Regions from separate parts of the Lactobacillus helveticus genome, predicted to be linked through region 2. Evidence: predicted binding sites of a transcription regulator. Region 2 holds the regulator's gene; each other region holds the start of a gene.

Region 1 (8,094 bases), 930 kb from region 2:
CAAAATAATTGCAATATAACGACCAAGCGAGTGCGTTATAGCTTGAAAAGCATCCTTCCATAAAATCGATTTACGCATCATTAACACCTACCATTCAATGCTACTGATATCGGCAGGATGATCATTAGTCTCAATCTTCTGAATACCGCCATCATGAATACGAATCACCTTATCCGCAATTGGGGCAATAGCAGCGTTATGAGTAACGATCAGTACAGTAGAGCCATTTTTTCGGCTCATGTCTTGCAGAATCTTTAAAATCCGTTTACCAGTTTTGTAATCCAGTGCTCCGGTCGGTTCATCACACAATAATAATTCTGGCTTTTTGGCGATAGCACGTGCGATCGCTACACGTTGCTGTTCACCACCAGATAATTGAGCAGGAAAGTTTTGCTCGCGATCAGTTAAATCGATTTCTCTTAATGCTTCATCTGGATTCATAGCATCAGGAACGATTTGCGCTGCCAATTCTACATTCTCTTTTGCGGTTAGGTTAGGAATTAAATTATAGAATTGAAAGACAAAACCTACATTATTTCTGCGGTAAGTTGTTAATTGTTTGGCGTTATAAGATGCAATATTTTTACCTGCTACAATCACGTCACCGCTTGTATTAGGTTCCATCCCGTCTAAAATGTTCAGCAACGTTGACTTGCCAGCTCCTGAAGAGCCCAAAATGACTACTAATTCTCCCTTATCAATAGAAAAAGTAATATCTTTGTTGGTATAAATAGTTGTATCCCCAGATTGATAAATTTTAGTATTATTTTTCAATTCTATATAAGCCATAATTATCAACTTCCTAGCATAATTGTATAATGTGATTAATATAAGTTCATTCAATCATATTTATTGAAGATAGGTAAAGGGAAAAGCTATGGGAGAGAGAATAACCAATCTTATTCTTATAATAAGAAGACTGCCGATATTTAGAATTTTTCAGCGAACTTTGGGAATGCTGATGCCAATTGCAATTATCGGTTCATATTTTAAGTTGCTACGTGATGCTGTTTTTTCACCAGACAGTTTCATTTATAATATCTTGAATTTTGATGAAACTATGCCTGACAAGATATGGTATGCTGGTTCATTTATTTGTAACGGTTTTGTACGGGTAACTTTTGGATTATTTGGCCTTTATGCGGCATATTTTGCGGCTAGATATACAGCGCGTTTATACCATAAAGATTCTACTTTAGCTGGTATGACTGCAGTTATGGTAATTATGTTTTGTGCATATGCAAATAATGTAGGCAATAAGTTTGGTAATAAATCAATGTTTTCATCAAGCGTATTGCAAATCAACGCTTTGTTACTAGCTTTATTAATTGGATATGCTGTAGGTGAAATTTTCCACTGGCTAGGTAAAAATCACCAGCCAGTAGAATTTGAGCATGTTCACCGTGTTAGAGCTCGTGCCTGGAATGCGCTATTGCCAGCGTCTGTTTCTATTATCGCAGGGATGATTTTAGGAATTATTATTTATGAATTGCAAATCAAAATATTAAGTTCAAGTACCTTTAAGGAACTAGTTATCCAAATTCAAAGTTCAAATAATTTATTGGAAATTATTCCGTTAGCATTTGTCGTTATGCTGTTAAACTGGATTGGTATTGGTTATCCGCTGACTTCATTATCTACAGCCACAGCACTTACAAGTGGTGTGGCTACCGTTAACCTCAGTTATGCATTAAAGCATGGTGGCTCATGGAATGTTCCATATAAATTTTTGGGTAGTTCACTCGTTTACCCTTATGGCGCAATGGGTGGTGCTAGCGTAGTTTTAGCATTAATAGTAATTACTTTATTGTTGCATCAAAATAAAGAGACAGAAAATATTGCAAAAGCCAATTTATTGCCAGTTGCGTTTAATTCAACGTGGGGCTTTATGATAGGGATGCCCATCATTTTAAACCCGGTACTCTTTTTACCTATAGTATTGATCCCGGTAATCAATATTATTATTGCCTCAATAGCAATTTTTCTTCGTATTATTACCCCATGTGTTTATCCAGTATTAAAAGGGACGCCTGGAATTCTTATTTCATTTTTCGGTTCTAACGGAAACTGGAGTAATTTAGTCTTTTCTATTTGTTTATTCATTTTAGATATTTTGATGTTAATACCAATTTCATTATTAGGACAAAGGATAGAAAGGAAACTTAAAGCTTATGAATATGAAAAAGGCCAAGAATCTGCTTAAAAATCCCAATTTAAAATGGATTGCCCTAGTTTTGTTAATAGTCATGGTTTTCGCTATTCCTGGTTATAAGTGGATGGAAAAGGATAACCAAGCTCGAGCACAAAGAATGAAATCTGCTTTGTCTCCAGTAATCATGGTGCCCGGTTCTAGTGCAACTACTGAACGCTTTAATCAATTGATTAAATTATTGAATCAAAATACTCCGACCAAACACAGTGTATTAAAAATCAATGTTTCAACTGATGGCAATTTATCTTATTCCGGTTCGATTAACAAGAATGATAATGAGCCTTTTATTATTATTGGTTTTAAAAACAATAAAGATGGCTATAGCAATATCAAAAAACAAGCTGGTTGGTTGAATGAAGCTTTTGCAGCAATTTCACAAGACTATAAATTTAATAATTTTAAGGCTTTCGGACATTCAAATGGAGGTCTGATTTGGACATATTGGCTAGAACATTATTATTCAGACTATTCAGATGAAATCACTATGAAACGCTTGATGACCGTGGGTACTCCGTATAATTTTAGTGAAAAAAATATCAACCATAAAACACAAATGTTGGAAGATTTTATTAAGTGCAAAAATAGACTCCCTAAGAGCTTAGTGGTGTATTCTGTATATGGAGGCAAAGATTATGAATCAGATGGGATTGTACCAGAAGCTAGTGGTGCGGCAGGAAAATATATTTTTCAAAAACAAGTAAAGAGTTACACTGCGATGACAATCACTGGCGATAAGGCTGATCACTCTGACTTGCCTCAAAATCAGCAAGTAGTCCAGGTTATTCAACAATATTTATTAGAACCAATTAAGAATAATCAAGAGATAACGCGCCAAGGAAAAAAGCAAGATAATGATAAAAATGGACAAAATAATCAGAATTAATATTCATCCTGTGGATAACTCCTTTGCCTAGTAGTCCTTCAAGCGCATATTTCCATCCTTCTTAATAAAATTTTTAGATATTGTGAAGCAATATAATCGCTTATATATCAACGATTTTGTTACTTTTTATAGATTAACATCACAATTTAAAAGAAAAATGTGGAAAACTTTTAAAGTTATGCTTGCAATCTGTGGATAACCTGCTATACTTATAAGTGTAATTAATTAGCACTTGAAGGCTTTAAGTGCTAACAATCAAGTTTATGATGGGGGTATTTGCAGATATGGCATACTTTGACAATGATTTTGACAACTTATTTAACGAATTGAACAGCTCATTCTTTAATGATGACTTCGGTAGAAGAAGCGGCAATGGTAATTCCGGCTCAATTCCTATTAATTACTCAAGCAATATGAGTTCAGCTCCTCAAACCATCCAACAAAATCCACAACAACCAAATGAAAAGCCAATTGGTGTAGATTTAGTTGAAGAAGCAAAGAAGAATAACTTGGACCCAGTTATTGGTCGTGATGAACAAATTGATAACGTTATTGAAATTTTATCAAGACGTAAGAAGAACAATCCTGTATTAATCGGACCTGCTGGTGTTGGTAAGACTTCTATTGTAGAAGGTTTGGCTGAAAGAATTGCTTCAGGCAATGTACCAGCTAAGATGGCTAACATGCACATTATTTCAGTAAACATCAATGACATGGTTGCTGGTTCAAGTCTTCGTGGTAGCTTCGAAGAAAGATTAAAGAAGGTTATCGACAAGGCTAAGAGCGATCCTAACATAGTTTTATTCATCGATGAATTGCACAACATTGTTGGTGCTGGTTCAACTGACTCAGAAAACAACAACGGTGACGCTGCTAACATCTTGAAGCCAGCTCTTGCTAACGGTGACTTGAAGTTAATCGGTGCTACTACTACAAGTGAATTCCAAAGAATTGAAAAGGACCCAGCTTTATCACGTAGATTCCAAGCTGTACAAGTTCCTGAACCAACTACAGATGTAGCTATCAAGATTTTGGAAGGCTTAAAGAAGAAGTACGAAGATTACCACCACGTAAAATACAGTGACGATAGTCTTAAGTTAGCTGTTGAATTATCAGAAAGATACATTCAAGGTCGTTACTTACCAGACAAGGCCATTGACTTAATGGACGAAGCTGGTGCTAAGAAGGCACTTTTGGTACAACCAACTGATGAAAAGAGTTTGAAGAACCAAATCAGTGCTCTTGAAGCTAAGAAGTCAGAAGCTGCTAAGGCTGAAGATTACGACAAGGCTGGCGAAATTAAGGCTAAGATTGCTGAACTTGAAAAGCAATTGAAGAACGTAGATACCAAGAATACTCCAGAAGTAACTGAAAAAGACATCTACGCAATTATTGAACAAAAGACTAAGATTCCTATGAGCGAACTTCACGCAGATGAAGCTCAAAAGAACTTAGACTTGGCTAAGAAGTTAAAGAAGAACGTTATTGACCAAGACAGAGCTATTGACGTAATTACTGACGCTATTGCTCGTAAGCAAATCTTCAAAGACAGCGATCGTCCTACTGGTTCATTCTTACTTACTGGTCCTACTGGTGTTGGTAAGACTGAACTTGCTAAGCAATTAGCTATCCAATTATTTGGTAACAAAGATCACTTAATCCGTTTGGACATGAGTGAATACCAAGACGAAATGGCTGTTAACAAGTTGATCGGTTCTGCACCAGGCTACGTAGGCTATGGTGAAGGTGGTCAATTAACTGAAAAAGTTCGTCACCAACCATACTCATTGATTTTGTTTGACGAAATTGAAAAGGCTAACCCACAAGTCTTCAACGCACTTCTTCAAATTATGGATGACGGTCGTTTGACTGACGCTCAAGGTAGAACTGTTTCATTCAAGGACACTATCTTGATTATGACTTCAAACGCAGGCTTCTCAGACAAGTTGTTTGAAGATGGCAAGGTTGACCAAGACAAGTTAATCTCAGCTCTTGAAAACTACTTCAGACCTGAATTCTTGAACCGTTTGGACGCAATCGTACCATTCAACTCACTTACTGAACAAGACATGGGCAAGATCATCAACATTTACTTGAAGAAGATGTCCCACGTACTTGCTAAGAAGGACGTAACTGTAGAAGTTTCTGATGAAGCTAAGAACTTCTTAGCTGAAAAAGGCTACGACAAGAAGTTTGGTGCTCGTCCACTTAGAAGGGTTGTTGAACAATACCTTGAAACTCCAGCTGCTAAGTTAATCTTAAGAGAACCTGACACTAAGAAGATTGAATTCACTGCTGATGACAAGCACTTGTACTTGAACGGCAAAGCAATCTTTGACATTTCTCCAAAGGTAGAAGAAAAGGTCAAGGAAGACGAAGCTAAGGCTGAAGACAAAAAAGAAGACTAAATTTACTTCGTTAAATTAAAAGGATATTCCCTCGGGAATATCCTTTTTTTGTGCATGATGTATAATATAGAAAGTTTGAAAAACATAATAATGAATGAGGTTTATTAATGACGGATAAAACAAATAAAAAAGAGAATAACGAATCATGGGGGAAATTCTTCCTTGATATTGTAATTATTTGGGCAGTCTTAATGGGGATCTTTTTCTTACTCTTTCACTTCGTATTGAGTAATGATACAGTTTCAGGTCCATCGATGCAGCCTACTTTTCAAAATGGGGATCGTTTAATCTCCATTCGTCATGCAAAAATTAAGCGTGGTGAAGTAGTCATTGTGAAGGCACCAGATGAACCAGGCGCTTTGTATATCAAGCGTGTTATTGGCTTGCCTGGTGAAAAGATTGTCAGCAAAGATAACCAGATCTATATTAATGGCAAAAAAATTGCTCAACCTTGGCTAACTAAGGGCAAGGATATGATTGACAACGGTACTGATACATTTTACTCAGCTACGCAGAACTTTACTATGAAGTCTCTGGCTAGATCACGTCAATATCAACAATTCTATACTAAATCACAATTAAAATATATTAATAAAACGAATCGAATCCCTAAAGGAACATACTTTGTAATGGGTGACCACCGCAGCGTGTCAAAGGACAGTCGTTACATTGGTACGATTAAACGCAAAAATATTGTGGGTGTAGTGAAATTAAGATACTGGCCATTAAATCAAATTAAAGTTTATTAACTAAAAGGATATTTCCGAGGAAATATCCTTTTTTGTTTAGTTCATATCTTTTGTATAATTGAAATAATATAATTCGAGTAAAGGGATAAAAATATGAGTAGAAAAACATTCAATTTAATTATTAAAATCGTCTTAACGCTTTTAGCACTAGCTTCGGGAATTCTCGCGTTTGCTTTGCAAATGCCAGGTCGTTCTTTAGTATTGGCTTCGATTTACGGAATTTTGTATTTCATTGCGGCTATCAGTTTTTGGTTTGAAGATAAAAAATCATGGATTCAAATTGTGATGATTGCCTCTTTGGTGATTACACTGTTATTAACTATTGCTCAATCTATTGCAGGAATACCATTGGGAGTCTTTCAAGGCAGTGGCATTCTCTTTTCATGGATGATGGTTTTATTTGTATCACCCGGCGTGTTAGGACTGATTTACTTTAATTTGAATACGCACCATGACAACTGGGATTTGTTAAATGCTTTCATGAAAATCATTCTTAGCTTTGAAGTTGGAATTGTGGCTTTTATGCTTATCTTCATGCTGGAAGTCTCTGGTGGGATGATTTGGTCATTGCCGCGGTGGGGCCAATATCTTTTTGTTTATGGCATCATGCTGCTAGCTATTTTGGATATTATCTACGCTATTATTAACTGGTTAAACTTTTACCACGGTAAAATTGCTTGGATTACCACAGCATTATTTGTAATTGAAGTAGTTGCATGCTTGCCTTTCTTTGGTATGCCAACAGTACCTGTAATAGTTTTCGTGATTATTATGTTAGCGATTGTAATCTTTACTGCATATCTTAATAATCGCATTAAATCTAAAAAACAATTGCACAAAAAGTAAGAAGGCTTTATAATTCAAAACAAAGATAATTTTAATGGAGCGTCTGTTTCATTGCAGAAATAGACGCTCTATTTCTTTATTCATAAGGAAGGTAGGGATAACTGTGAATGAAAAACCGAAATTAAAGCGGGGATTGAAAAGTCGTCACGTAACAATGATTGCAATAGGTGGTGCAATCGGTACAGGTCTTTTCTTGGGTTCCGGTTCAGCCATTCGTAGCGCCGGCCCTTCAATTATTTTGTCCTATTTAATTGTAGGTATTATTACGTTTTTTATGATGAGAGCTTTGGGAGAACTAATTTTAGCTGATCCTGAGAGTCATTCATTTTTAGAATCGATTAAAAAATATTTAGGTAAACGTGCTGAATTTATAGCCGGTTGGATTTATTGGGCTTGTTGGCTTAGTTTGGCCATGGCAGATTTAACCGCTACAGGGATTTATTTACGTTATTGGTTCCCATGGCTGCCACAATGGGTCGGTCCATTGGTAATCGTGGTCTTATTAATGCTAATTAATATGGTAAATGTAGGGTTATTTGGAGAACTTGAAAGCTGGTTCTCTATGATTAAAGTTATTGCTATTATCGCTTTAATTATTACTGGGGCAATCATGATATTGCTTCAGACGCATGTTAAAGGCGGTATAGTATCATTGACTAACCTAGTTAGTCATGGTGGCTTTTTTCCAACTGGACCGTGGGTTTTCTTGCTTTCATTTCAAATGGTAGTTTTTGCCTTTGTTGGGGTAGAAATTGTTGGTCAAACTGCGAGTGAAACAGCTAATCCACAAGAAGATATTCCTAAAGCAATTAACACTTTGCCAGTAAGAATAGGTCTTTTCTACGTGGGATCAATGATAGCGATTATGTCGGTTTATCCATGGAATGAAATTACTACTACGTCTAGTCCATTTGTTCAGGTCTTTACTGGAATTGGTGTAACTGCCGCAGCTGGTGTACTTAACTTTGTAGTTTTAACGGCTGCAATGTCTGCAAC
Region 2 (8,094 bases):
TGAAGGTCAAATTTGAAAAGGGTTGTAAATCATTTTTAAAAAAACATTCCCATATGCAAAAAATAGCTAAACAAAAAATTTCAACCGCCATTGAAAAAGAAACTAATACTGGTATGACTAAAGTAAAATTAGCAATCAGAAATGAAGTCAATGGTTTACCATGTTACGAGTTTAGATTGAATTTAGGAAAAATAGGTTCTGTTAGAATTGCATTTACTGTTTATAATGATTTAGCTACTATATATTTCATTAATCAGATTTACAAAAATCTACCTTTACCGCAGAGGTTCAACGAATATTAGCCTAAAACAAAAATGACATTGCGAAATGCAATGTCATTTATTTTAATCTTCGCCACTTAATTTATCTTTAAGTCGTTCAAAGAATCCTTTTTCTTTTGGTGTAATATCTCCACCACCATCATGAACAAAGTCAATTAAATCTTGCTTTTGCTTTTCATTAATATGCTTTGGAATAACGATATTAACTGTAACGATTTGATCACCATTACCATTTCCACGAAGATATGGTACACCTTGACCACGAAGGGTAAATTTCTTATTCGGTTGAGTACCAGCTGGGATAGTTAACTTTTGGTCGCCATGAACAGTCTTAACAGTAATCTCATCCCCCAATGTAGCTTGAGCAAATGAAATTGGAACATCCGTATAAATATTTTGTCCACGACGTTGGAAAACCTTAGATGGTTTAATTCTGTAATTAATATACAAATCACCGTAAGGTCCGCCATTTACACCGGCTTCACCTTGACCTTGATAACGAAGCTGTTGACCATTATCAATACCTGCAGGAATATCAACTTCAATAGTATTTTTACCTTCAACAGTACCTTTACCGCCACAAGTCTTACATGGGTGTTCAATGATCACACCACGACCATGACATTTATCACAAATAGTTTGACGGCGAATCATTCCTAACATGGATTGTTGAGTAACAGTCATATAACCTGTACCATGACATTTATCACAGGTAATTGGATGAGTACCCTTTTCACAACCATTACCACCACAAGTACCACAAGTTTCGCTGCGAGTATAGCTTACTTGTGTCTTCTTGCCTTTAATTGCGTCCATAAAGTCAATAGTCAAAGTATAATCTAAATCTTGGCCACGCTGTGGTGCAGTTGGATCTACCCTTTGTTGTCTACCTTGACCAAAGATATCACCAAAAATATCGCTAAAATCACCAAAACCAGAAGTATCAAATCCGGCACCGCCAAAGCCTTGGCCAGCGCCACCAAAACCACCTTGGCCATTTACACCAGCGGAGCCAAATTGGTCATATTGTGCACGTTTTTGTTTATCATGCAAAACTTCATAAGCTTCGTTAACTTGTTTATATTTTTCTTCAGCACCAGGTTCATGGTTCAAATCTGGGTGATATTTTTTAGCTAACTTTCTATATGCCTTACTAATTTCTTGGTCACTGGCGTTACGATCTACGCCAAGCACTTTATAATAATCTTCTTGTGCCATTAATTGAACTCCTTATATTTTCAAAAGAAAAGAACTACTCAATGGGTAGTTCTTTTCTCCTTTTGTTTAATTATAAACCCATTACTTGTTTGGATCTACCTTGTGGAATTCACCATCTTGGGCACCACCATTGTTACCACCTTGTGGGCCATTTTGTGGACCTTGAGGACCTGCTTGTGGGCCAGCTTGACCTGCAGCACCTTGTGCTCCACCATTTTGTTGGTAAAGCTTAACTGCCAAATCTTGAGCAGCCTTTGACAAAGCATCCTTCTTTTCCTTCATTTCGTCCAAGTTGTTGTCCTTTTGTGCCTTCTTCAAAGCTTCAAGGGCATCTTCAACTGGCTTACGGTCACTATCAGAAAGCTTATCCTTAGTATCCTTCAAAGTCTTGTCAGTAGTAAAGATTAATTGGTCGACTTCATTTCTCAGGTCAACTTCTTCTTTACGTTTCTTGTCTTCTTCGGCATGTTCTTCAGCGTCTTTTTGCATACGCTTGATTTCTTCATCTGACAAACCGGAGGAACTCTTAATGGTAATCTTTTGTTCTTTGCCAGTACCCATATCCTTAGCAGATACGTTTACGATACCGTTCTTGTCGATATCGAAGGTAACTTGAATTTGAGGAACACCACGTGGTGCTGGTGGAATATCAGTTAATTCAAAGCGGCCAAGAGTCTTATCATCGGCAGCCATTGGACGTTCACCTTGTAATACGTGAATATCTACAGCTGGTTGATTATCTGCAGCAGTTGAGAAGATTTGGCTCTTTGAAGTTGGAATAGTAGTGTTTCTGTCGATTAACTTAGTGAAGACACCACCCATGGTTTCAATACCAAGTGACAATGGAGTAACATCAAGCAAAACGATATCCTTAACATCACCTGAGATAACACCACCTTGGATAGCTGCACCCAAAGCAACAGCTTCATCAGGGTTGATTGAGTGGTCAGGTTCTTTACCAGCCCATTCTTTAACAGCCTTTTGAACTGCAGGGATACGAGTTGATCCACCGTTTAAGATAACCTTATCGATATCATTTACAGTTAAACCTGCATCCTTTAATGCATTATCAAATGGAACCTTAGTCTTTTCAACTAAATCACTAGTCAATTCATCAAACTTAGCACGAGTAAGGTCAGCTTCAAGGTGCAATGGACCAGCTTCACCAGCAGAAATGAATGGAAGTGAAATATGAGTTGAAGATACACCTGATAAGTCTTTCTTAGCCTTTTCAGCAGCATCCTTTAAACGTTGCATAGCCATCTTATCCTTAGATAAGTCAACGCCATTTTCATCCTTAAAGTTCTTGATTAACCAATCCATGATACGGTTATCAAAGTCATCACCACCAAGGTGAGTATCACCGTTAGTTGATAATACTTGGAAGACACCGTCACCTAATTGAAGAACGGAAACATCGAAAGTACCACCACCAAGGTCGTAAACTAAAACCTTTTCATCTTGGTCTTTGTTTAAACCAAAGGCTAAAGCTGAAGCAGTAGGTTCATTGATAATTCTTTGTACATTCAAACCAGCGATCTTACCAGCATCCTTAGTAGCTTGACGTTGTGCATCGTTAAAGTAAGCAGGAACAGTAATAACTGCATCGGTTACCTTTTCACCTAAGTAATCTTCTGAGAACTTCTTGATGTATTGCAAAATGAATGCAGAAATTTCTTGTGGTGTGTATTCCTTGTCACCAACTTTAACCTTGTAATCAGCTTCACCCATGTGACGCTTAATTGAAACAATAGTGTTAGGGTTAGTAATAGCTTGACGCTTAGCTACTTCACCAATTTGAATTTCTCCATCTTTAAAAGCTACTACAGATGGGGTAGTACGGTTACCTTCTGGGTTAGTAATAATCTTTGGTTCTTTACCTTCAAGAACTGCAACTGCTGAGTTAGTAGTTCCGAGGTCAATACCAATAACTTTTGACATATATAAACTTCCTCTCCTATTGAGCAACTACAACCATTGCTGGTCTTAGTGTCCGATCTTTATATTGATATCCTTTTTGTAAAACCTGAACAACGTGATCTTTTTGATCATCATTTTCAGCTACCACAGTTTGAACAGCTTGATGCAATGTCGGATCAAATTTTACGTCTTCAGCTTCAATCTCAACGATCCCATGATCTTTTAATGCTTTAGTCAACGAATCAAGCGTCATCTTAACGCCTTTCTTCAATTGCTTAGATACATCATCATCGGCTTCTACGCTTAAAGCTCTTTCCAAATTGTCTACAGCAGGCAAAATATCTTTAGCTAAGCTTTGAGATTCATATTTAATAAGTTGAGCTCTCTCTTTTGAGTAGCGATTTTGCATATTTTGAATTTCTGCCTCGCTACGAAGATATTTATCTTCAAGCTCCTTATTTTTATCTTTTAAATCAGCTATTTCTTTAGCTAATTTTTCGTCATGATTATCTTTTTTGGCTTCCTTATCTTCAGTTGCCTTTTTCTTGGCAGCTTCAGGTGTTGAAGCAGTTTCTTTTTCATCTAAATTTTTTTCACTAGGAAACTTTTCTTTACTCACGGCTAACCTCCTCTATTATTGAAATTTACCGTAATAATCAAGCAACTTCTTGGCTAACTCATTTCTAAAGCATTCAAGAAGCCCTATCATTTGAGAATACGGCATATTCGTTGGCCCAAGTAAAGCTATTGTTCCTTTACCATGGGAGCCGACGCTATATTCAGCTGTCAGCAAACTATAATTTTTTAATAAATCATTTGGCAATTCAGATCCCAATTTTACCTTAACTGGATATTTTTCAGTTTTAGGATCAGCCTTAATATCCATCAAATTAGAAAACAAATTGTCTCGATCGATTAATTCATATAATGAACGAATATCATTTACATTGTTTTCAGATGTATTATTAAGCAAATTAATTTGCCCATCTACATACATTTGTTCACTAGCAGCATCTTTTAAAACATCTTCAACTAAACTAAATAATTCACTAGCATGATCACTGCCCAATTCATTCTTAGCAAGTTCACTTAATAATGAAACATTAATTTCTTTTAAGCTCTTGCCAACTAATTGGTCATTAATCATTCGTACTACTTTCTCAATTTCTTCACCATTAATATTATGTGGTAAAGCATAAACTTGATTTTGAACATTACCATCACTAGTAACCAGAATAGCCATCACTTGGCTAGAAGACAAAGGAACGATTCTAAAACCGGTGATTTTAACATCTCTACTCTCAGGTCCTTCAGCAAAAGCAGTATAATTAGTTAAATCGGATAAAATACGTGCTGCTTCCTGTACGATTTCATTCACTTGATGAAAGGGTCGATTCAATTGTGTTCCAATTGTGTTATAAATAGACTCTGGTAATTGAAGTGGCTCAACCAAATTATCAAGATAGTAACGATAGCCATCACTTGATGGAGTTCTACCACTAGAAGAGTGAGTCTTTTCAATTAATCCTCGCTCTTCTAACACTGCCATTTCATTACGAATAGTAGCGCTTGATACTTTAATTGGCAACTGCTTCATTACCGTCTTCGAGCCTACAGGCTCATGCGACTGTGCAAAGTCTGTAATAATTGTTTTTAAAATAAGCTCTTGACGTTCGGTCAACATAATAATCGCCCTCACTTTTTAGCACTCGTAATTCTAAGGTGCTAACAATTAATATGATACTATAAATTAGCAGAAAAGCAAGAGGAGTGCTAAAATTTATTAAAATTATTTATGAAACTAAAAAGCTGAAAAACTTAGTTTGATTTTTCTAAGTTTTTCAGCTTTTTAGTTATACATTACTTTGTGCTTCTTGAGCAAAATAATGTTTTATTTCTTTTTGGTCCTTCTCTAATTGTTTCTTTAATTCATCAAGACCGCTAAATTTAATTTCTCCTCTAGTGTATTTGTACCATTTGATTTTAATTGGTTGGTCATATATATCTTCTTTAAAATCAAAAATATGTGATTCGATAAAGATTTTTTCAGGCTGACCAATTGTAACATTATAGCCAACACTAGTCATAGATTCATACCATTTTCCATTAACTTGAGTCTTAGTCGCATATACTCCTATTTTTGGAATTACCTTGTGACTAGCCCAAACTAAATTAGCTGTCGGAAAGCCAAGTTTATGACCATTTCTTTTACCATGGCCAACAGTCCCGCTCATCACATAATGGTGACCCATTAATTGAAAAGCCAAGTCCATCTTGCCTTCTCTAATCGCTTGACGAATTTCAGTTGAACCTATTTTTTTACCATTAAACATCTGCTTAGGCATTACTACAATTTCAAATCTGCCTTTAGCAAATTTAGGCAAGTTTTTCATATTAGCAGTCTCTTTAGGACCGTAGGTATAATCAAACCCAGCTACTACCGTATCTGCGTTGAGTTTAATAATTACATTATCTACAAAGCTCTGTGCATCTATCTCGCTAAACTTTTTAGTAAATGGCATCACGGCTAGATAATCTACTCCTAATTCTGCCATTTTGTCTGCCTTTTCATCTAAAGTCTTTAAATACTTAAAATCTTTTTTATCGGCATATATTTCCTTGGGATGACGATCAAAAGTTAACACTACTAATGGTAATCTTTTTTGATCAGCAATTTCTTTAGCTTTATTTATTAAGCGTTGATGACCAAGGTGTACGCCGTCAAAAAAGCCTAAGGCAAGAATAGTTTTTGAAGATATGATATTTTCGCTAACTGGATAAGTTAAATGAATGATTTTCACAACTAATCCCTTCATTTCAGTTATTCATTTTGAAGCAACATTAAACTTGGGCGATATAATTTACCTTTCTTTTCATAAATCGCCTTGACTTTTTTATTGTACCTTAATGCAACCTTTTTAGCATCTATTTCTAACGAAATACCTGCACCGTTTTTTACTTTAAGCCATTTTCCCTCACTTAAATCAATTTGAGGATAGTCTTTAAAGAAAGCATCAATTGGCTGAATCAATTCTACCGCTTTTTCGGGATTGGCCTCAATTTCACTTAATTTAACTGCTTGAGAAATATCAAAACCAGAACTAGCTACTCTTCTTAAATAAGTCATCACTGCGGGACAGTTCATTTTTTCGCCTAAATCATTTACTAATGATCTGACATAAGTACCTTTACTACACTTAATTCGAAAATCAAATTTCTCTTGTCCTTCTGTTTCATTAAATACGGGTTTATCTGTCAAATCATATTGCAAAATATCAACTTTACGTTTAGGTCGTTCTACTGCAATTCCTTCTCGAGCATATTCATATAAATGCTTGCCGTTTACTTTTACTGCTGAATAAATTGGCGGTACTTGTTCGATTTCACCTAAAAATTCATTCATATGACTTTGAATATCATCGGAAGTAAAAGCTTGAGTTAGCTTAGTCTTTTTTAAAACTGTACCTGTTGAATCATAACTATCTGTAGCATACCCAAATAAACCACTACCAATATATTCTTTAGGTCTAGTATGCATAAGTTCAATTAACTTAGTTGCTTGTCCGATTGCGATAGGCAATACTCCGGTTACTTCGGGATCAAGTGTACCAGCGTGTCCAATTTTTCGAATATGCAAAGCTTTTCGCAAATGATATACTACATCAGCACTAGTCATCCCTTTGTCTTTATCAATAACTAAAATTCCATTTAACATAAATAATCCTTCTTTAATTCAAACGAAAAAAGCGCCTAAACGGCGCTTTTTTTATTTACTTGCCCGTTCAGCATCTTGCTTTTTAACTTCTGCAATTAAACGGTCAATTTTACTACCATATTTTACTGAATTGTCTCGTTTAAAAATTAATTCAGGGACCTTATAAACGGTTAAAGTTTGTCCTAGCGAATGACGCATCATTCCTTTAGCCTTTTCAAGTCCTTCTTGAACTTCTTTTTCTTTATTAGCATCTTCAGTTAAAAGACTGTAGTAAACAGTTGCATATGAAAGATCATTCGTGCATTCCACCGCAGTAATAGTTACCTCACTCAAACGGGGATCACGAATATTCTTTTGTAAAATTTTGGTTAACTCGCGAAGAATTTCTCCTTCTACACGACCAATTCTATGCTTCATGTTTGCCTCCTAAAAATAATTACTTAGGTTCAACTTGTTGCATTTCGTAAACTTCGAATTCGTCGCCAACTTTAATATCGTTGTAGTCCTTAATAGTTAAACCACAATCGTTACCTTGCTTAACTTCTTTGACGTCATCCTTAAATCTCTTAAGTGAAGCAATTTCACCATCGTATTTAACAATACCATCACGAATAACTCGAATCTTGGCATCATTCTTAACCAATCCCTTATCAACAAAGGAACCAGCAATGGTACCAACCTTAGATACCTTCCAAGTTTCACGAACAGTAAGGTTACCAATAACCTTTTCTTCGTAAGTTGGTTCAAGCATACCCTTCATGGCTGCAGTAACATCATCAATTGCCTTGTAGATGATACTGTACAAGCGAATGTCTACGCCTTCGGTTTCAGCTTGGCTCTTAGCAGTTGCAGTTGGACGAACATTAAATCCAATGATAAATGCGTTAGAAGCACCAGCCAAAGTTACATCTGATTCATTAATAGCACCTACGCCAGAGTGAATAATGTTTACACGAACAC
Region 3 (8,094 bases), 640 kb from region 2:
CAAGTTCAGCTTCCAGCACTTTGTTTAAGTAACGTTTAATTTTAACGTCACCCAAACCGCCTTTTTGGTATTCTGCCTTAAGTTCTGCTACCTTATCCTTATCTGGATCAAAGACATCGAGATAAGTAAAGACAGTATTGCCTTCAACCTTACCTGGATCTTCAACGTGAATATGATTTGGATCGGTGTACATTGACATAACTTTCTTTTGTACAGTCTTAGCATCATCTGACAAATAAATGCAGTTGCCAAGTGACTTAGACATCTTAGCGTTACCATCAAGACCTGGAAGACGACCTGAACCATTTGGTGGGAAGTAACCTTTAGGTTCAACCAAAATATCAGTGTTGTAAACGCGGTTAAAGGTTCTTACAATTTCACGAGTTTGTTCAAGCATTGGTTCCTGATCATCCCCAACAGGAACGATAGTAGCCTTAAAAGCAGTAATATCTGCAGCTTGAGAAACTGGATAGTTTAAGAAACCTACTGGGATTGAATCTTTGAAATCTTTTTGCTTAATTTCAGTTTTAACAGTTGGGTTTCTTTCAAGGCGTGCAACAGTTACCAAGTCCATGTAGTAAGAAGTTAATTCAAACAAAGCTGGAATTTGTGATTGAACGTAAATTGTTGATTTACTTGGATCAATACCTACAGCTAAGTAGTCTAATGCTACTTGAATTAAACTGTTGCGAATTTTTTCTGGATTACGAGCATTATCTGTCAATGCTTGCGTATCAGCAATCATGATATAAGGATCATACTTGCCAGAATTTTGCAATTTTACTCTATTTTTAAGTGAGCCAATATAGTGACCAATGTGAAGCTTACCAGTTGGACGATCACCGGTTAATAAAATTTCTTTTGCCATAACTTCTACTCTTTTCTAATTTTATTTTATACTCTTTACTTTTTTATTTTATTTCTTAGTTAATACCTAATTTTAACAAAATTTAGACTATGATTAAACTACCAGCAAAGAAAGGAAACAATCCATGTGTAATCACTTTCGTTTACCCGATTTAATGCAAATCAAAAAATACCTGACCGAGGATTTGAATCTGCCATTAATAGATCCTCAAATTGAAATAAAACAACGAGATATTTTTCCAAACCAAGCTGCACCCGTTTTGCTTTATCATGATGATAAGCTGCAACTCGTCAATAAAAACTGGGGCTATCCTAGTCCAGTTGATCCCAAAAAGCCAATGTTTAATGCTAGAATCGAACGATTCTATGAAAATAAACCTTCGATGTGGGATCATTCTTTTGCTAAACAACGCTGTTTAATCTTAAGTAGCGAATTTTTTGGATATGCAAAAACTACTTATCAAGTAGCCAATGGTAAAAAATATCATGACCGTTACCGCTTTAAAACTAACAATCCTATCACGATGATTGCGGGTATTTATGATCAAAATGATTTTTCTATGGTTACTACTGCTCTTAACAAAGATACGGCTCCCATTCATAATCGGATGCCGTTAGTCATTGAACCAAGTGAATTGCGCAGATGGCTTTTTCAAAATTTTACCAGTTTAATCGATCGCAGCGATATTAACCTCGAAGTTCAAAAAGAGCCCCATCAAAAATAATTGGTTTCTTAATTAAAAGCATGATAGAATAAAGAAGTATTGCGGGTATAGTTAAATGGTAGAACGACAGCTTCCCAAGCTGTAGATGCGGGTTCGATTCACGCTATCCGCTTTTTTAATGTCAAAAAACGGATGAGATTTTTTCTCATCCGTTTATTTTTTAAGCCATAATAACAGTTAAAACTCCGCTAATAATAGCTAGATAAATTGGCATCCAGAGTGTTTGCGTATAAAGATAGCTCCAGGCAAATAACCCACCATAGATAATCTCAATCACAAACAATAGAAGTGAACTTTGAAAGTTTAATAAACTAAAGATAATTCCTGAAACAATAATTCCTAATATCGCAACTTGTTTGGTATTTCTTCGAAAAGCATAATTAAATAAAAATCCTGTTGCCAGAAATTCTTGCAGGATTGGCAGGATAATTCCTTGAACTAAAATCAAAAACCAAAACATGTCAACCGATTCATTTTTTAAATAAATCAATTGAAAATCATAATGTGGAATTCGATTATACGCCTGTAAGTACGAAATTAGGATCCGAGTAGCCGTAATCACCAAAGTAAGCAACATTACTGCCGAAAAGTTACCCAGCCAGGGCAGCTTAAAATCTCGAGCAAAAAAACGTTGTTCGCGGTTAAAGCGATAAATATAGAACAGTAATATCATTGCTGCAACAAGGCAAAATAAAATTAGATCCCAAACATGCAATGGCGTCTTCCTAGTCACCAACTTGACTACAGCAAAGACTATCACATACCCTACCAGGTATACTGCATAGCGGATAACATTTCCCTCTCTCGATTCTGGCGTATTCAAAATTTTCACTCCTACTCTGGATTCTATCCTACAAATTCCATATTATACCAAAAAAGTACAGTTTATTAAATACAGATAGGGCGTCCGTTTATTTCACTTCTACAATTGTCACTTTATATTCTCCAGCTGGTGCCTCAACTGTTGCCACTCCACCAGCTTCTTGTTTCATAATTGCTTGGCCTAAAGGTGAATCGAAAGAAATTTTTCCATCTGCAAGATCTGCTTCCATGCGTCCTACAATCTTATACTCTTCTGTTTCATCATCGTCATCAAACTTAAGAACAACGGTCTTGCCCCAATCCACTTTGCCGTCATCTGTAGTTTTCACAATTTCTGCATACTTTAATTGTTTACCTAAATAACGCAAACGACTTTGCAAGTGACCAAGGTCTCTTTTAGCCTCTGTATACTCAGTATTTTCTGATAAGTCACCTAAAGCCCGCGCTGCCTGCAGAATCTTTATTCTACGAGGACGATCCTTTTTTAATCGTGCAATTTCATCTTCAATTTGTTTGTAGCCTTCCGGCGTCATTTTTTGAAAATATACCATAATTTAACACCTGATTAACAGTTCATTCATTTTTTCTTTCTAATTATACAAAAGTTATCCACAGGTGTTAAGCATTGATCTAGCAAAGTTTTTCTACAAAAATTAGCACTATATGCTTTTTAGTGCTAAATAGTTTAACTTATTTAAAAAACGACTATAATAATCAGTGTAAGGAAAAAGAACGAGACCTTACAGATTAAACAAGCAAAAAAATAGAAAGGAAGTTTTCAATATGGCAAACGATATAATGAATCGTCGTAATGATATGATGGATGCAATGAACGACTGGTTTGGTTTTCCAAGAAACTTCTTTGATGACACTGAAATTGAAAACATCATGCAATCAGATGTTGCTGAAACCGATAAAAACTATACTGTTAAGATTGATATGCCTGGTATGAATAAAGAAGACATCAATGTAAATTACAAAGATGGTTTTTTAACAGTTGCAGGTAGCAGAAAATCATTCAAGGATACAAGCGACAAGGATAAGAATATTATCCACAAAGAAAGAAGCGAAGGTCGCATTTCAAGAAGCTATAGATTGCCAAATATAGTTGCAAGTGAGATCCATGCAAAGTATGATAATGGTGTATTGACTATCACCTTGCCAAAGCAAAACGCTGGCGATGATAGCAATTCTATCCATATTGATTAATTTATTAGATTAAGCAAGAAGTCTAATAAGTGACGGATATAATTTTCTGAAGCGAGTTCATTATTGAACCCGCTTTTATTTTGGCTTAAAATAGACTTAATTTAAGAAAAAATTAAAAATTATAAAAGGAGAATTCTTAAATGGCTCATGAATTAACTGTGCAGGAACTTGAAAAGTTTTCTGCTGATTTTAATAAAAATCCTAAAAATAAAGTCGTTGCTCGTGCTGCTCAACGTAGCGGTGTACTTGAAGCTTCTTATAATGACCGCGTTCAAAGCGAATTAACCCGTGTCTTTTCAACTGAACTTGATACTGACAACGTTACTAACCAAAAACACTCAGGTCGTTGCTGGTTATTTGCCACATTAAACGTTCTGCGTCATGAATTTGGCAAGAAATACAAGGCAAAAGACTTTACTTTCTCACAAGCATACAACTTCTTCTGGGACAAGATTGAACGTGCCAACATGTTCTACAACCGTATCTTAGACAGCGCTGATATGCCACTTGATTCTCGTCAAGTTAAGACTGACTTAGACTTTGCAGGTACAGATGGTGGTCAATTCCAAATGGCTGCTGCCTTAGTTGAAAAATATGGTGTCGTACCTTCATATGCTATGCCTGAAACCTTTAACACTAACGACACTACTGGTCTTGCCACTGCATTAGGCGACAAGCTTAAGAAGGATGCTTTGGTTCTTAGAAAATTAAAGCAAGAGGACAAAGATGACGAAATCAAGAAGACTCGTGAAAAATTCTTGAGCGAAGTTTACCAAATGACTGCTATTGCTGTTGGTGAACCACCTAAGAAGTTCGATCTTGAATACCGTGATGACGATAAGAAGTACCACTTAGAAAAAGACCTTACTCCACTTGAATTCTTGCACAAGTACTTAGATGGCGTTGACTTTGATGACTACGTTGTTTTGACCAACGCACCAGACCACGAATATGGCAAGCTTTATGGTTTACCAGCAGAAGATAACGTCTCTGGTTCAATCAGAATTAAACTTTTGAATGTTCCTATGGAATACTTAACCGCTGCTTCTATTGCTCAATTAAAAGACGGTGAAGCTGTTTGGTTCGGTAATGATGTGCTTCGTCAAATGGACCGTAAGACTGGCTACCTTGACACTAACCTTTACAAGTTGGATGACTTATTTGGCGTTGACCTTAAGATGTCAAAGGCTGACAGATTAAAGACTGGTGTCGGCGAAGTTTCTCACGCCATGACCTTAGTCGGTGTTGATGAAGATAACGGTGAAGTTCGTCAATGGAAAGTTGAAAACTCATGGGGCGACAAGTCAGGTGCAAAGGGTTACTACGTAATGAACAATGAATGGTTTAACGATTACGTTTATGAAGTTGTCGTTCACAAGAAGTATTTGACTGATAAGCAAAAGGAACTTGCAGAAGGCCCAATTACTGATCTTCCTGCATGGGATTCACTTGCTTAATGAAAATTTAAACATAAAAATAAGCCTCAGAACTTCTGAGGCTTATTTTTTATACTTATTTAGATAGTTTTGATTAAAGGATTAGTCTTCATAACTAGCCGCTACTTGTTCGTAGTGCTTAACTTCATCGTCACTGCAACGAACAAAGTGACCAGGGCGAATTTCATGCATACTGCGTTCCTTACCGTCCATTTCTTCTTTTTGAGCATCATAAGGAATACGAGTACGACTACGTTCAATTTCTGGGTCAGGGATTGGCACAGCGGAAATTAAACTCTTGGTATAGTCATGCAATGGACGATCATATACATCGTCTGCAGGACCAACTTCAAGCAGTTTACCGTAGTGCATAACTCCAATACGATCAGAAATAAACTTAACCATTGATAAATCGTGTGCAATAAAGAGATAGGTCAACCCGCGTTTTTTCTGCAATTCAATCATCAAGTTAACAACTTGAGCCTGAATTGACACATCCAAAGCTGAAATAGGTTCGTCAGCCACAATGAATTTTGGTTCAACCGCCAAAGCACGAGCAATCCCGATTCTTTGACGCTGACCACCTGAGAATTCATGTGGGAAACGACTGACATGACTTTCGTTCAAACCTACAGTTTCAAGTAGTTCTTCTACTCGTTTGCTTCTTTCTTCCTTGTTTTTTACTAAGTGGTGAATATCAAGCCCTTCAGCAATGATATCTTCAACGGTCATTCTTGGATTGAGCGAAGCATAAGGATCTTGAAAAATCATTTGAGCATCCCTAGTAAAAGCTAATTTATCAGCTCTACTTTTCAGGTTTTCAACATTCTTACCTTCAAAAATAACTTCACCGCTAGTTGGCTTATACAACTGTAAAATTGAACGACCGGTAGTTGTCTTACCAGATCCTGATTCACCTACCAAGCCAAAAGTTTCACCTTCATAAATGTCAAAACTTACATCGTCAACAGCTTTGGTGACATTACGGCCATTTTTAAAGTATTGTTTTAGATGTTTTACTTCCAAAATTTTCTTTTTTTCTGGCATAAAATTCTCCTTTGCTGCGACTACTTAACTCTTGGTAGTTTGTTTTCTTGTTTCATTAAATCATATTTCTTCCAGCGTCTTTGGATTTCCACTGGCGGTTTCACCTTTGGTGCACCTGGTGCAAGCAACCAAGTTGCTGCATAGTGCGTATCTGACACCTTAAAGAATGGTGGTTTCTTTTCTACATCAATTTTCATTGCGTATTTATTTCTTGGGGCAAATGGATCACCCTTTGGTGGATCCAATAAGTTAGGTGGAGTACCCGGAATTGATTCCAAAGTATCACTTTCAAGTGTTGGCATTGAATTAATTAAGCCCCAAGTATATGGATGTTGTGGATCATAAAAGATTTCATCGACACCGCCGAATTCAAGGAATTCACCGGCATACATTACGGCTACACGATCAGCCATTCCTGCAACAACACCTAAGTCGTGTGTAATGAAAATAATTGAAGTTTTTACTCTCTTTTGCAAATCTTTCATTAAGTCCAAAATTTCAGCTTGAACAGTTACGTCAAGCGCAGTAGTTGGTTCATCGGCCAACAAAATTTCAGGTTCACAAATCAGAGCAATAGCAATAACAATTCTCTGTCTCATACCACCTGAGAATTGGTGTGGATATTGGTTGATTCTTTCTTCAGCATGAGGAATTCCAACAGCCTTCATCATATCCAGTGCCTTGGCCCAAGCTTCTTTTTTAGAAACGCCTTTATGTTTAATCAAAGGTTCCGCAATTTGCTGACCAATCTTCATCGTAGGATCAAGTGAAGTCATTGGATCCTGGAAAATCATTGAAATTTCATTACCACGAATCTTCTGCATTTCTTTTTCAGGCAAATCCAATAAGTTTTTACCATGGAAATCAATCTCGCCACCCTCGATTTTGGCATTACGTGCCAATAAACCGATAATACTACGAGTAGTAACAGACTTACCTGAACCAGATTCGCCTACGATTGCTAAAGTTTCACCCTTATTCAAGTGAAAGGACACATTGCGGATAGCTTTAACCTCACCAGCATAAGTGTGAAAATCAATTTTTAAATTTTTAATATCTAAAACTCTTTCTTCTGGCATTTAGGTTAGTCCTTTCTATCTTTGTCCTCTTGGATCGAAGGCATCACGCAAACCATCACCAAGCAAGTTGAAGGCAATCATTAAGATACATAAAACAATTGCTGGGTACCACATTTGATATGGTAAGAATTGGAAGTTCTTTTGACCTTCATTAAGCAATACACCAAGTGATGTTTCTGGAGCAGAAATACCGATACCGATGAAACTTAAGAAAGCTTCGAAGAAAATAGCAGTTGGGATAGTGTACATCGTTTGAATGATGATGATACTTGAAAGGTTTGGTACTAAGTGCTTCCAAGCAATCTTCCATGATGATTCACCCAATGAACGGGCTGCTAAAACATATTCTTCGTTCTTCAAACTCAGCGTTTCAGCTCTGACCTGCCGCGCCATTGTCGTCCAACTAGAAATGGCGATGGCTAAAATAATTGAGGTAATACCTGGCTTTAAAACAACCAACATTAAAACAACGATAATCAGGTTAGGTACGGAAGAGATAATTTCGATAATTCGCTGCATCACGTTATCGACTCCTCCGCCTTTCCATCCGGACACTATTCCGTACGCGACCCCAATAGTTAAGTCAAAGAAGGCAGCAACTAAGGCAACAATTAAAGAAATCTTTGTACCATAAATAATTCTTTGACCAAGTGAACGACCTAAGTAATCTGTTCCGGCAATAAAGTATTTATCTTTTGGCACATTGTTTTCAGCATATGCATCAACCCACTTGCCGTTTTGCTTGATCTTACCGTTCAAGCCATTAACTGCACTCATGCCAGGAACCTTAGCAGGTAAGTTGGCATATTGTGGATGTGATTTAACCAAGGTTGATTTATTAATAAATGGCGTTGAACCAAAGGAAACAACAATCATAATAATAACGATAATTGCTGAAATCACAGCTGC
Region 4 (8,094 bases), 670 kb from region 2:
TTTGTTAATTTTCTTCATTAAGTCATTAACTAACTTTTCATTTTCTTCAGCAGTTTCTGAAACGAAGCATGCTTCATTAGCTAATTCCTTAAGATCCTTGGTATCAAACTTCTTCATTAAGCTTCTGATACGTAAGATTGAAGTTGCACTCATTGAGTATTCATCAAGTCCCATTGAAAGTAAGATTGGGAACATGGTGTTATCACCGGCAGCTTCACCACACATACCACACCAAATACCATTTTCATGAGCAGCATCAATGGTGTGCTTAATCAAACGAAGTACTGATGGGTTATATGGTTGGTACAAGTATGATACGTTGTCGTTACCACGGTCAGCAGCCATAGTGTATTGGATCAAGTCGTTAGTACCAATTGAGAAGAAGTCAACTTCCTTAGCGAATTGATCAGCTAAAACAGCAGCTGCAGGAACTTCGATCATCATACCAACTTGTAAGTCGTCACCGATCTTAACGCCCTTTTCAACAAGCTTTTGCTTTTCATCATTCAAAATAGCCTTAGCTTGACGAAGTTCAGCCAATGTACCAATCATTGGGAACATAATACCAAGCTTACCGTATGCTGAAGCACGAAGCAAAGCTCTTAATTGGGTACGGAAAATCTTTTCGTTCTTAAGTGAAAGACGAATAGCACGTACACCTAAGAATGGGTTCATTTCATCTGGCAAGTCCCAGTAATCTAGGTGCTTATCACCACCGATATCCATTGTTCTGATGATAACTTGCTTGCCGTTCATGCCTTCGATAACTTTCTTGTAAGCTTCGAATTGATCATCTTCAGTTGGGAAGTCTGATGAATCCATGTACAAGAATTCAGTTCTGTACAAACCAACAGCTTCAGCGCCGTTTTCATGTACACCAAGCATATCATTAGGAGTACCAATGTTAGCTGCAATAGTAAATTGCTTACCGTCAGCAGTTACTGAAGGTTCGTCCTTTAACTTCTTCCATTCAGCCTTTTGCTTTAAGAAGGCTTCACCCTTTTTCTTGTAGTCAGCTACTTGATCATCACTAGGATCAATAATAGCTACACCATCAAGACCATCATCAATTAACATATCGCCGTTCTTAACGTCTTTAGTAATTGAATCAGTACCAACTACAGCTGGTAATTCAAGAGAACGTGCCATGATTGCTGAGTGAGCAGTACGACCACCAATATCAGTAATAAAGCCCTTAACGTATTTCTTGTTAAGTTGTGCAGTATCACTTGGAGTCAAGTCATGAGCCACAACGATTACTTCATGGCCAATTGAAGCTGGGTTTGGTAATTCCTTACCAAGCAAGTGAGCCATAATACGCTTAGAAACATCACGTACATCGGCAGCACGTTCTTGCATGTAATGATTATCAGTCATGCTTTCAAAAATTTGAATAAATTTTTGTGCAGTTTCATCTAATGCAGCTTCTGCATTAATCTTTGAATCCTTAATTTCATTCTCAATGGCACCAGTAAATTCTGGATCATTCAAAATCATTAAGTGAGCTTCAAAAACTTGAGATTCTTCTTCACCCAAGCTCTTCTTAGCAACATCACGGATTTTTTCAACTTCAGCAGTTGAAGTCTTAATAGCATCCTTGTAACGAGCTACTTCAGCTTCAACGTCATCAACTGAAGACTTTGAAAATGAAAGATCAGGCTCCACAAGAAGATATGCTGGAGCAATGGCAATACCATCACTAGCAGCAATTCCTTTTAAGGTCTCGGTCATTATTCAGCTAAACCTTCTTTTTTCATAGTGTCAGCAATTGCGTCTAATGCGTCTTTTTCATCGTCACCTTCAGCAGTGATAGTAACATCAGCGTTTTGGCCAACACCAAGTGACATAACACCCATGATTGACTTCAAGTTTACTGACTTGCCGTTGTATTCCAAGTTAACATCTGAACCGAACTTTGAAGCAGCTTGTACTAAAAGAGTAGCTGGACGTGCATGAATACCTGTTTCTGCAATAATATGAAAATCGCGTTTTTCCATTATAAATATCTCCTTTAAATTTAAAAAATTAAACTGGTAATAAATACCCATTCAGGTATTAGATTATCATGTTTTTACAGTTTAGACAACAATAATGTAACAGTTTACATTATTCAATCGTCAGTGTTCGTAGCGGTATATACAATAGCACCGCCTCTTTCTGCTCTGCCGGTAATATATTGTCTTTTGCCATAATTTCTAATAGTTTTTTGTAAATCAAAGGCATCTTCGGGCTCTACCTTATATTCTTTGAGCTCACCAGATACCAATTGGTCTAAAATTTTTTGATAATCCAAAAATATCACCACGCTTTTTATATTTTATAATTTTTTCATTGTTTATTCTACTATTTATGTTAATTTTTTTATGTTAATTTTTTAAAATATTACTATTTTATATAATTCTTACATAAAGTAAGAAAATTAAGCCTTAGCACTTGACTACTAAGAGTGCTAATAATATAATTTTGTTACAACTTAAATGAAAGGCGGTCATGTATTTTGCTTTGCCAAAATTGTCATAAACGGCCAGCCTCCATTCACCTTTTTACTAAGGTAAATGGCCAAAGCCGCGAAATTGATTTATGTCAACAATGTTATCAAGAATTAAGAAATCAACAAGGAAATCTAGAAAATATGAACAATAACAACGAATTTTTTGGCGACTTTGATGATTTATTCAACGCTTTAAACGGAAATAACAACAATGCCGCAAATAACAATATGAATGAAAATAATCCAAGAATGCAAATGGGTGGAGGAAATGGAAACGGCAACCGTGGTGGTAAAAGTCTATTAGACCAATACGGTACTGATTTAACTGCCCTTGCTAAAAAAGGAAAAATTGATCCGGTTATCGGACGTGACAAAGAAATTGCCCGTGTAATTGAAATTTTAAATAGAAGAACTAAAAACAACCCTGTTTTAATTGGTGAAGCAGGTGTGGGTAAGACTGCTGTAGTTGAGGGCTTAGCCCAAGAGATCGTTGATGGCTCAGTCCCAGCTAAATTACAAAATAAACGTATCATTTCATTAAATGTAGTTTCACTTGTTCAAGGGACCGGTATTCGTGGTCAATTTGAACAACGAATGGAACAATTAATTAAAGAATTGCAACAAAATGATGACATCATTTTATTCATTGATGAAATTCACGAAATTGTTGGTGCCGGTAACGCTGAAGGCGGTATGGATGCCGGAAATATTATCAAACCAGCCTTAGCTCGTGGTGAGCTTCAATTAGTTGGTGCTACTACTATTAAGGAATACCGTGACATCGAAAAGGATTCAGCTTTAGCACGTAGATTCCAACCAGTTGAAGTAAAAGAACCATCTATTGATGAAACTATTCGTATTTTGAAAGGTATTCAACAACGCTACGAGGATTATCACCACGTTCATTACACCGATGATGCAATTGAAGCAGCCGCTAAATTGTCAGCCCGTTATATTCAAGACAGATTTTTACCTGATAAAGCCATCGACTTATTAGATGAAGCTGGTTCAAGAATGAACTTAACTATTCCTTACATCGACAAAGATAAGATGCAAGAAAGAATCAACGCAGCTGAACAATTAAAGGAAGAAGCTTTAAAGAACGAAGATTACGAAAAGGCTGCTTATTACCGCGATCAAATTGAAAAATACGAAAAAGTAAAGGATCAAAAAGTTGACCCAGATAAATCTCCAATTATTACCAACAAGATTATGAATAAGATTGTTGAAGAAAAAACTGGCATTCCTGTCGGCGATATTCAAAAGCAAGAAGAAAATCAATTGCGAAACTTAGCTAACGACTTAAAAGCTCATGTCATTGGACAAGACAAGGCAGTTGAAAAAGTTGCTCGTGCAATTCGCCGTAACAGAATTGGTTTTAACAAATCAGGTCGTCCAATCGGCTCCTTCCTCTTCGTAGGACCAACTGGTGTTGGTAAGACTGAACTTGCCAAACAATTAGCTAAGCAAATGTTTGGTTCAGAAAATGCCATGATCCGTTTCGATATGTCTGAATACATGGAACAATATTCTGTTTCTAAATTAATCGGTTCTGCTCCTGGCTACGTTGGCTATGAAGAAGCAGGTCAATTAACTGAACAAGTAAGACATAATCCTTACAGCTTAATCTTGCTTGATGAAATTGAAAAAGCTCACCCAGACGTACTAAACTTGTTCTTACAAATTTTAGACGACGGACGCTTAACTGACTCACAAGGCAGAACAGTTTCATTCAAAGACACAATCATCATTATGACTTCTAATGCAGGTCAAGGCATCAAGAATGCTAGTGTTGGTTTTACTGCAGAAAATGAAACCGAGTCTAAAGAATCTGCTAGAAACAATATGAGTCAATTCTTCAAGCCAGAGTTCTTAAACCGTCTAGACGATGTCATTGAATTCAATGAATTAACTAAGCCAGACTTACTTAAGATTGTTGACTTAATGCTTAAGAACACTAATGATATGGTTAAAGACCAAGGCTTGCATATCGATGTAATTCAAGCCGCTAAAGATAAATTAGTTGAAGAAGGATTCAATCCTGCATTAGGTGCTCGTCCACTTCGTCGGACAATTCAAGAAGAAATTGAAGACAATGTTGCAGACTTCAAGCTTGATCATACTGATAGCAAGAACTTAAAGGCTGATGTGGTCGATGATAAAATCGTTATCAGCGATGAAAATGCGGCTGAATAATTATGCGAATTAACAATTTAAAAAAGATTCTGCGACTAACAATCAGCAGAATTTTTTTTATTTAATTTAATAAAAAGTAAAAATATGCTTCTTATTTGATGTATACTAAATTTGAGTAATATAAACAAAAAAGAAACAGGTGAAATTTCATGCATTTAATTGATGTAACTAACAACTATTCCAACTTGGTTCACAGTCAGCTCAATACTACCGATGCTAATTACGTCAAAGTATATTCATTAGGAAATACTTCCGTAATTTATACCGAAAGCAAAAATGCAATCGGCATTGCACTTGAAAACCATGATCGCCGTGTCCGTGAAGATGAAATTGAATTGGTCATTAAACGATTAATTAAAGATTACGATTCTTCATACACTTTAACAGTTGACAAGAGCCGTCACGTCATTGAAATTCACGTCGATAAATAAATTTATGCTAAATAAAATTTAGTCAAAAACAAGCGTCTAAGATTAATTCTTAGACGCTTGTTTTTTAGGCTCTATAATTTTTCCTGTTGATTGCTTATCAATATGATAAGCTGTTAACAGGTTTTTTATTGCAATAAAAAAGGAGGACATAGTCCTCTGTAATAAAAAATCTATTCCACTAAACATTTTATAAGTAAAGGTGTGTACTATGTCCTCTTTAAATAATTGTATTAAATTTGCGCTTGATATTAAAGATAAAAATATTGTTTTTAAGAGCTTTTTCTACAAGATGGTTCAAATGAAGAAGCATAAAATCTATGAAGCCGAATTAATTCAACCCGCTTGCCCTTGCTGTGGCTCTTTAGATCTTTTGCATAATGGTCATTTGATTACTAATATTCACTATTTGACAGCTAATGCTAGTCATCCTGTAATTATCAGACTAGCTAAACAGCGAGTTAAATGTCGCGCTTGCAATCGCTGGTCAATGGCTCAATCAGAATTAGTAAACAAATACTGCTCTATTTCTAATGCATCCAAACTGAAGGTATTATCTGCTTTGACTGAAGACAGTTCCATGACCAGCATTGCTAGAGAAAACAATGTTTCTGTCAACACTGTTCAAAGAGTTTTAGGCAGCTGCTCTCACCGTTTCCTTGACAGCTATGAGTATCTGCCAGCTCATTTGGCTTTCGATGAATTCAAAGGCGTTGATCGTCAGCTGCACTTTATCTGCTTAGACGGCGATAGTCATCAAGTCGTGCAGATTCTTAGAACTCGCTACAAGAAGACGCTGCTTAAGTATTTTGGTCGTTTCTCGCCTCAAGCCAGAGCCAACGTTAGAACCGTTACGATGGATCTCAACTTTTACTATCAAGATATCGTCAGAGCTTGTTTTCCTAACGCTCAGATTGTCATCGATCGTTTTCATATGATTCAAATGCTTACGCGTTCTTTCAACTCACTGAGAGTCCAAGTCATGAAGACCTTTGATAAAAGATCCAGACAGTATCAGCTGCTCAAATCTCCCTGGAAATTATACTTGAAGAAGTTTGATGAGCTTGAAAAAGTTCATCCTCGCTACAACTGGCATTACAAAGGCTGCTTAACACAAGCTCAAGTAGTCATGGAGGGTATCGGTGCCAACACTACATTAGAAAACTCATATAATCTGATGCAGAGCTTTATTAAGGCGATTGAAGACGGCGATACTCAGAAAATTGAATCATTAATTGCCAGCAAAGATTCCATTGGAGCTTTAATGCATAAAACGCTGCTAACCTTCAAACATAATCTAAAAGCGGTACTCAACGGAGCAGCTTTGACTTACTCCAATGGCTGCCTTGAAGGCTTCAATCGCAAAATCAAACAAATTGAGCGAACAGCCTTCGGCTATTCTAACTTTATCAATCTTTTAACCAGAATTCGTTTAGAGGAAAACTTGTTTAGAGAAAAAGAACCAAACAGCCTTTTAATGGCCGCTTGATTCTATTCATTTACTCTCTATCAACAGGATTTGACAAAGAGCCGTTTTTTATTAAAGTTTTTCAGTTAATTTAACATCTGGATACTTGTCATGGAAGAATCGTTCTGCAAATTCATTCTCAAACAAGAATAATGGATTGCCATAACGATCTTTTACTAACAGGTTACGGCTATTAGACATACGTGGATCAAGCTGCTCTGGATCAATCCAGCGTGCCACTCTGTGTCCAATACTATTCATCTCAACTTCTGAATTATATTCATTCTTCATTCTGAATTGGAAGACTTCAAACTGCAATTGACCAACCGCACCTAAAATATATTCATCGGTTTGGTAATTACGGTAAAGCTGAATAGCACCTTCTTGAACCAACTGGTTCATTCCCTTATGGAATGACTTTTGCTTCATCACGTTCTTAGCAGTTACTCGCATAAACAATTCTGGAGTAAATTCTGGAAGTGGTGGATAAACAATTTTACGTTTACCAGAATAGATACTATCCCCAATTTGGAAATTACCAGTATCGTATAACCCAACAATATCCCCAGCTACGGCATCAGAAACTTGAACACGTTCACTAGACATAAATTCAGTGGCATTATTCAAACGAATTGGCTTACCTGTTCTTGCTAAAGTAACATCCAATCCCTTTTTAAATTCACCACTACCAACACGGACAAAGGCAATTCGGTCACGGTGATGAGGATTCATATTAGCTTGAATCTTAAAGACAAAACCAGAGAATTCTGGATCTTCTGGACTAAGTTCTTCATCCCCATTAACTGTATGACTTTCAGGAGCTGGTGTCAAATCAACGAAACTGTTCAAGAAAGTTTCTACACCAAAATTAGTTAAAGCTGAGCCAAAGAAGACTGGAGTTTGATCACCCAAAGCAATTTTTTCAGGATCGAATTTATTACCAGCTTCTTTAACCAATTCAATTTCATCAAGAGTATCTTGGAATTGCGGATCTTGACTCAATGGTTCGCTATCTGGCAAAGTGCCATCTTCATTTAATGGTAAGAAACGGTCTTCACCATCTTTACGGTACAATTCAACTCGATTATTAGCAATATCATATAACCCCTTCAAGGTTTGACCAGAACCAATTGGCCAATCCATTGCGACGCCTTCAATACCGAGCAAATCTTCAAGTTCAGCAATTAAATCAAGTGGTGGTCGGCCATCACGGTCCAACTTGTTCATAAAGGTAAAAATTGGAATGCCACGCTTTTTAACAACTTTAAATAGTTTTTTAGTTTGTGGCTCAATACCCTTAGCTGAGTCAATTACCATGACAGCCGCGTCCACTGCCATTAAAGTACGGTAGGTATCTTCAGAGAAATCTTGGTGTCCTGGTGTATCCAAGATATTGATTCTCTTGCCTTTATATTCAAATTGCATAACGGAACTAGTAACTGAAATACCACGCTTTTTTTCGATTTCCATCCAGTCACTGGTAGCGAAGTTACCAGTTTTACGTGCTTTAA

The links. The regulator HrcA, encoded in region 2, represses chaperone genes, less so after heat shock. The targets are predictions, from matches to a motif close to TTAGCACTCNNNNNNNNNGAGTGCTAA.
Region 1: AADV52_RS08100 (ATP-dependent Clp protease ATP-binding subunit) is a predicted target of HrcA. The motif match lies at 3,321-3,347, and genes of this name have one in related genera.
Region 3: AADV52_RS09535 (Hsp20/alpha crystallin family protein) is a predicted target of HrcA. The motif match lies at 3,068-3,094, and genes of this name have one in related genera.
Region 4: AADV52_RS05400 (ATP-dependent Clp protease ATP-binding subunit) is a predicted target of HrcA. The motif match lies at 2,427-2,453, and genes of this name have one in related genera.

What each region holds. Positions count from the first base shown of each region.
Region 1 is NZ_CP151471.1:1,583,961-1,592,054, reverse strand. It holds partial or broken gene AADV52_RS08120 (FtsX-like permease family protein) at 1-78, opposite strand, end outside; gene AADV52_RS08115 (ABC transporter ATP-binding protein) at 88-789, opposite strand; gene AADV52_RS08110 (PTS transporter subunit EIIC) at 878-2,203, shown strand; gene AADV52_RS08105 (alpha/beta hydrolase) at 2,172-3,095, shown strand; gene AADV52_RS08100 (ATP-dependent Clp protease ATP-binding subunit) at 3,380-5,503, shown strand; gene lepB (signal peptidase I) at 5,611-6,252, shown strand; gene AADV52_RS08090 (hypothetical protein) at 6,346-7,098, shown strand; gene AADV52_RS08085 (amino acid permease) at 7,202-8,094, shown strand, end outside.
Region 2 is NZ_CP151471.1:390,414-398,507, reverse strand. It holds gene AADV52_RS02090 (hypothetical protein) at 1-302, shown strand, start outside; gene dnaJ (molecular chaperone DnaJ) at 345-1,499, opposite strand; gene dnaK (molecular chaperone DnaK) at 1,581-3,440, opposite strand; gene grpE (nucleotide exchange factor GrpE) at 3,457-4,038, opposite strand; gene hrcA (heat-inducible transcriptional repressor HrcA) at 4,054-5,103, opposite strand; gene ribF (riboflavin biosynthesis protein RibF) at 5,273-6,235, opposite strand; gene truB (tRNA pseudouridine(55) synthase TruB) at 6,241-7,134, opposite strand; gene AADV52_RS02055 (ribosome-binding factor A) at 7,186-7,551, opposite strand; gene infB (translation initiation factor IF-2) at 7,571-8,094, opposite strand, start outside.
Region 3 is NZ_CP151471.1:1,873,685-1,881,778, reverse strand. It holds gene trpS (tryptophan--tRNA ligase) at 1-868, opposite strand, end outside; gene AADV52_RS09555 (SOS response-associated peptidase family protein) at 993-1,592, shown strand; tRNA gene AADV52_RS09550 (tRNA-Gly) at 1,634-1,704, shown strand; gene AADV52_RS09545 (CPBP family intramembrane glutamic endopeptidase) at 1,753-2,415, opposite strand; gene greA (transcription elongation factor GreA) at 2,504-2,965, opposite strand; gene AADV52_RS09535 (Hsp20/alpha crystallin family protein) at 3,198-3,623, shown strand; gene AADV52_RS09530 (C1 family peptidase) at 3,764-5,080, shown strand; gene AADV52_RS09525 (ABC transporter ATP-binding protein) at 5,162-6,106, opposite strand; gene AADV52_RS09520 (ABC transporter ATP-binding protein) at 6,127-7,185, opposite strand; gene AADV52_RS09515 (ABC transporter permease) at 7,201-8,094, opposite strand, start outside.
Region 4 is NZ_CP151471.1:1,058,934-1,067,027, forward strand. It holds gene ptsP (phosphoenolpyruvate--protein phosphotransferase) at 1-1,731, opposite strand, end outside; gene AADV52_RS05390 (phosphocarrier protein HPr) at 1,731-1,997, opposite strand; gene AADV52_RS05395 (hypothetical protein) at 2,111-2,293, opposite strand; gene AADV52_RS05400 (ATP-dependent Clp protease ATP-binding subunit) at 2,498-4,687, shown strand; gene AADV52_RS05405 (DUF1827 family protein) at 4,837-5,118, shown strand; gene AADV52_RS05410 (ISL3 family transposase) at 5,327-6,604, shown strand; gene AADV52_RS05415 (peptide chain release factor 3) at 6,656-8,094, opposite strand, start outside.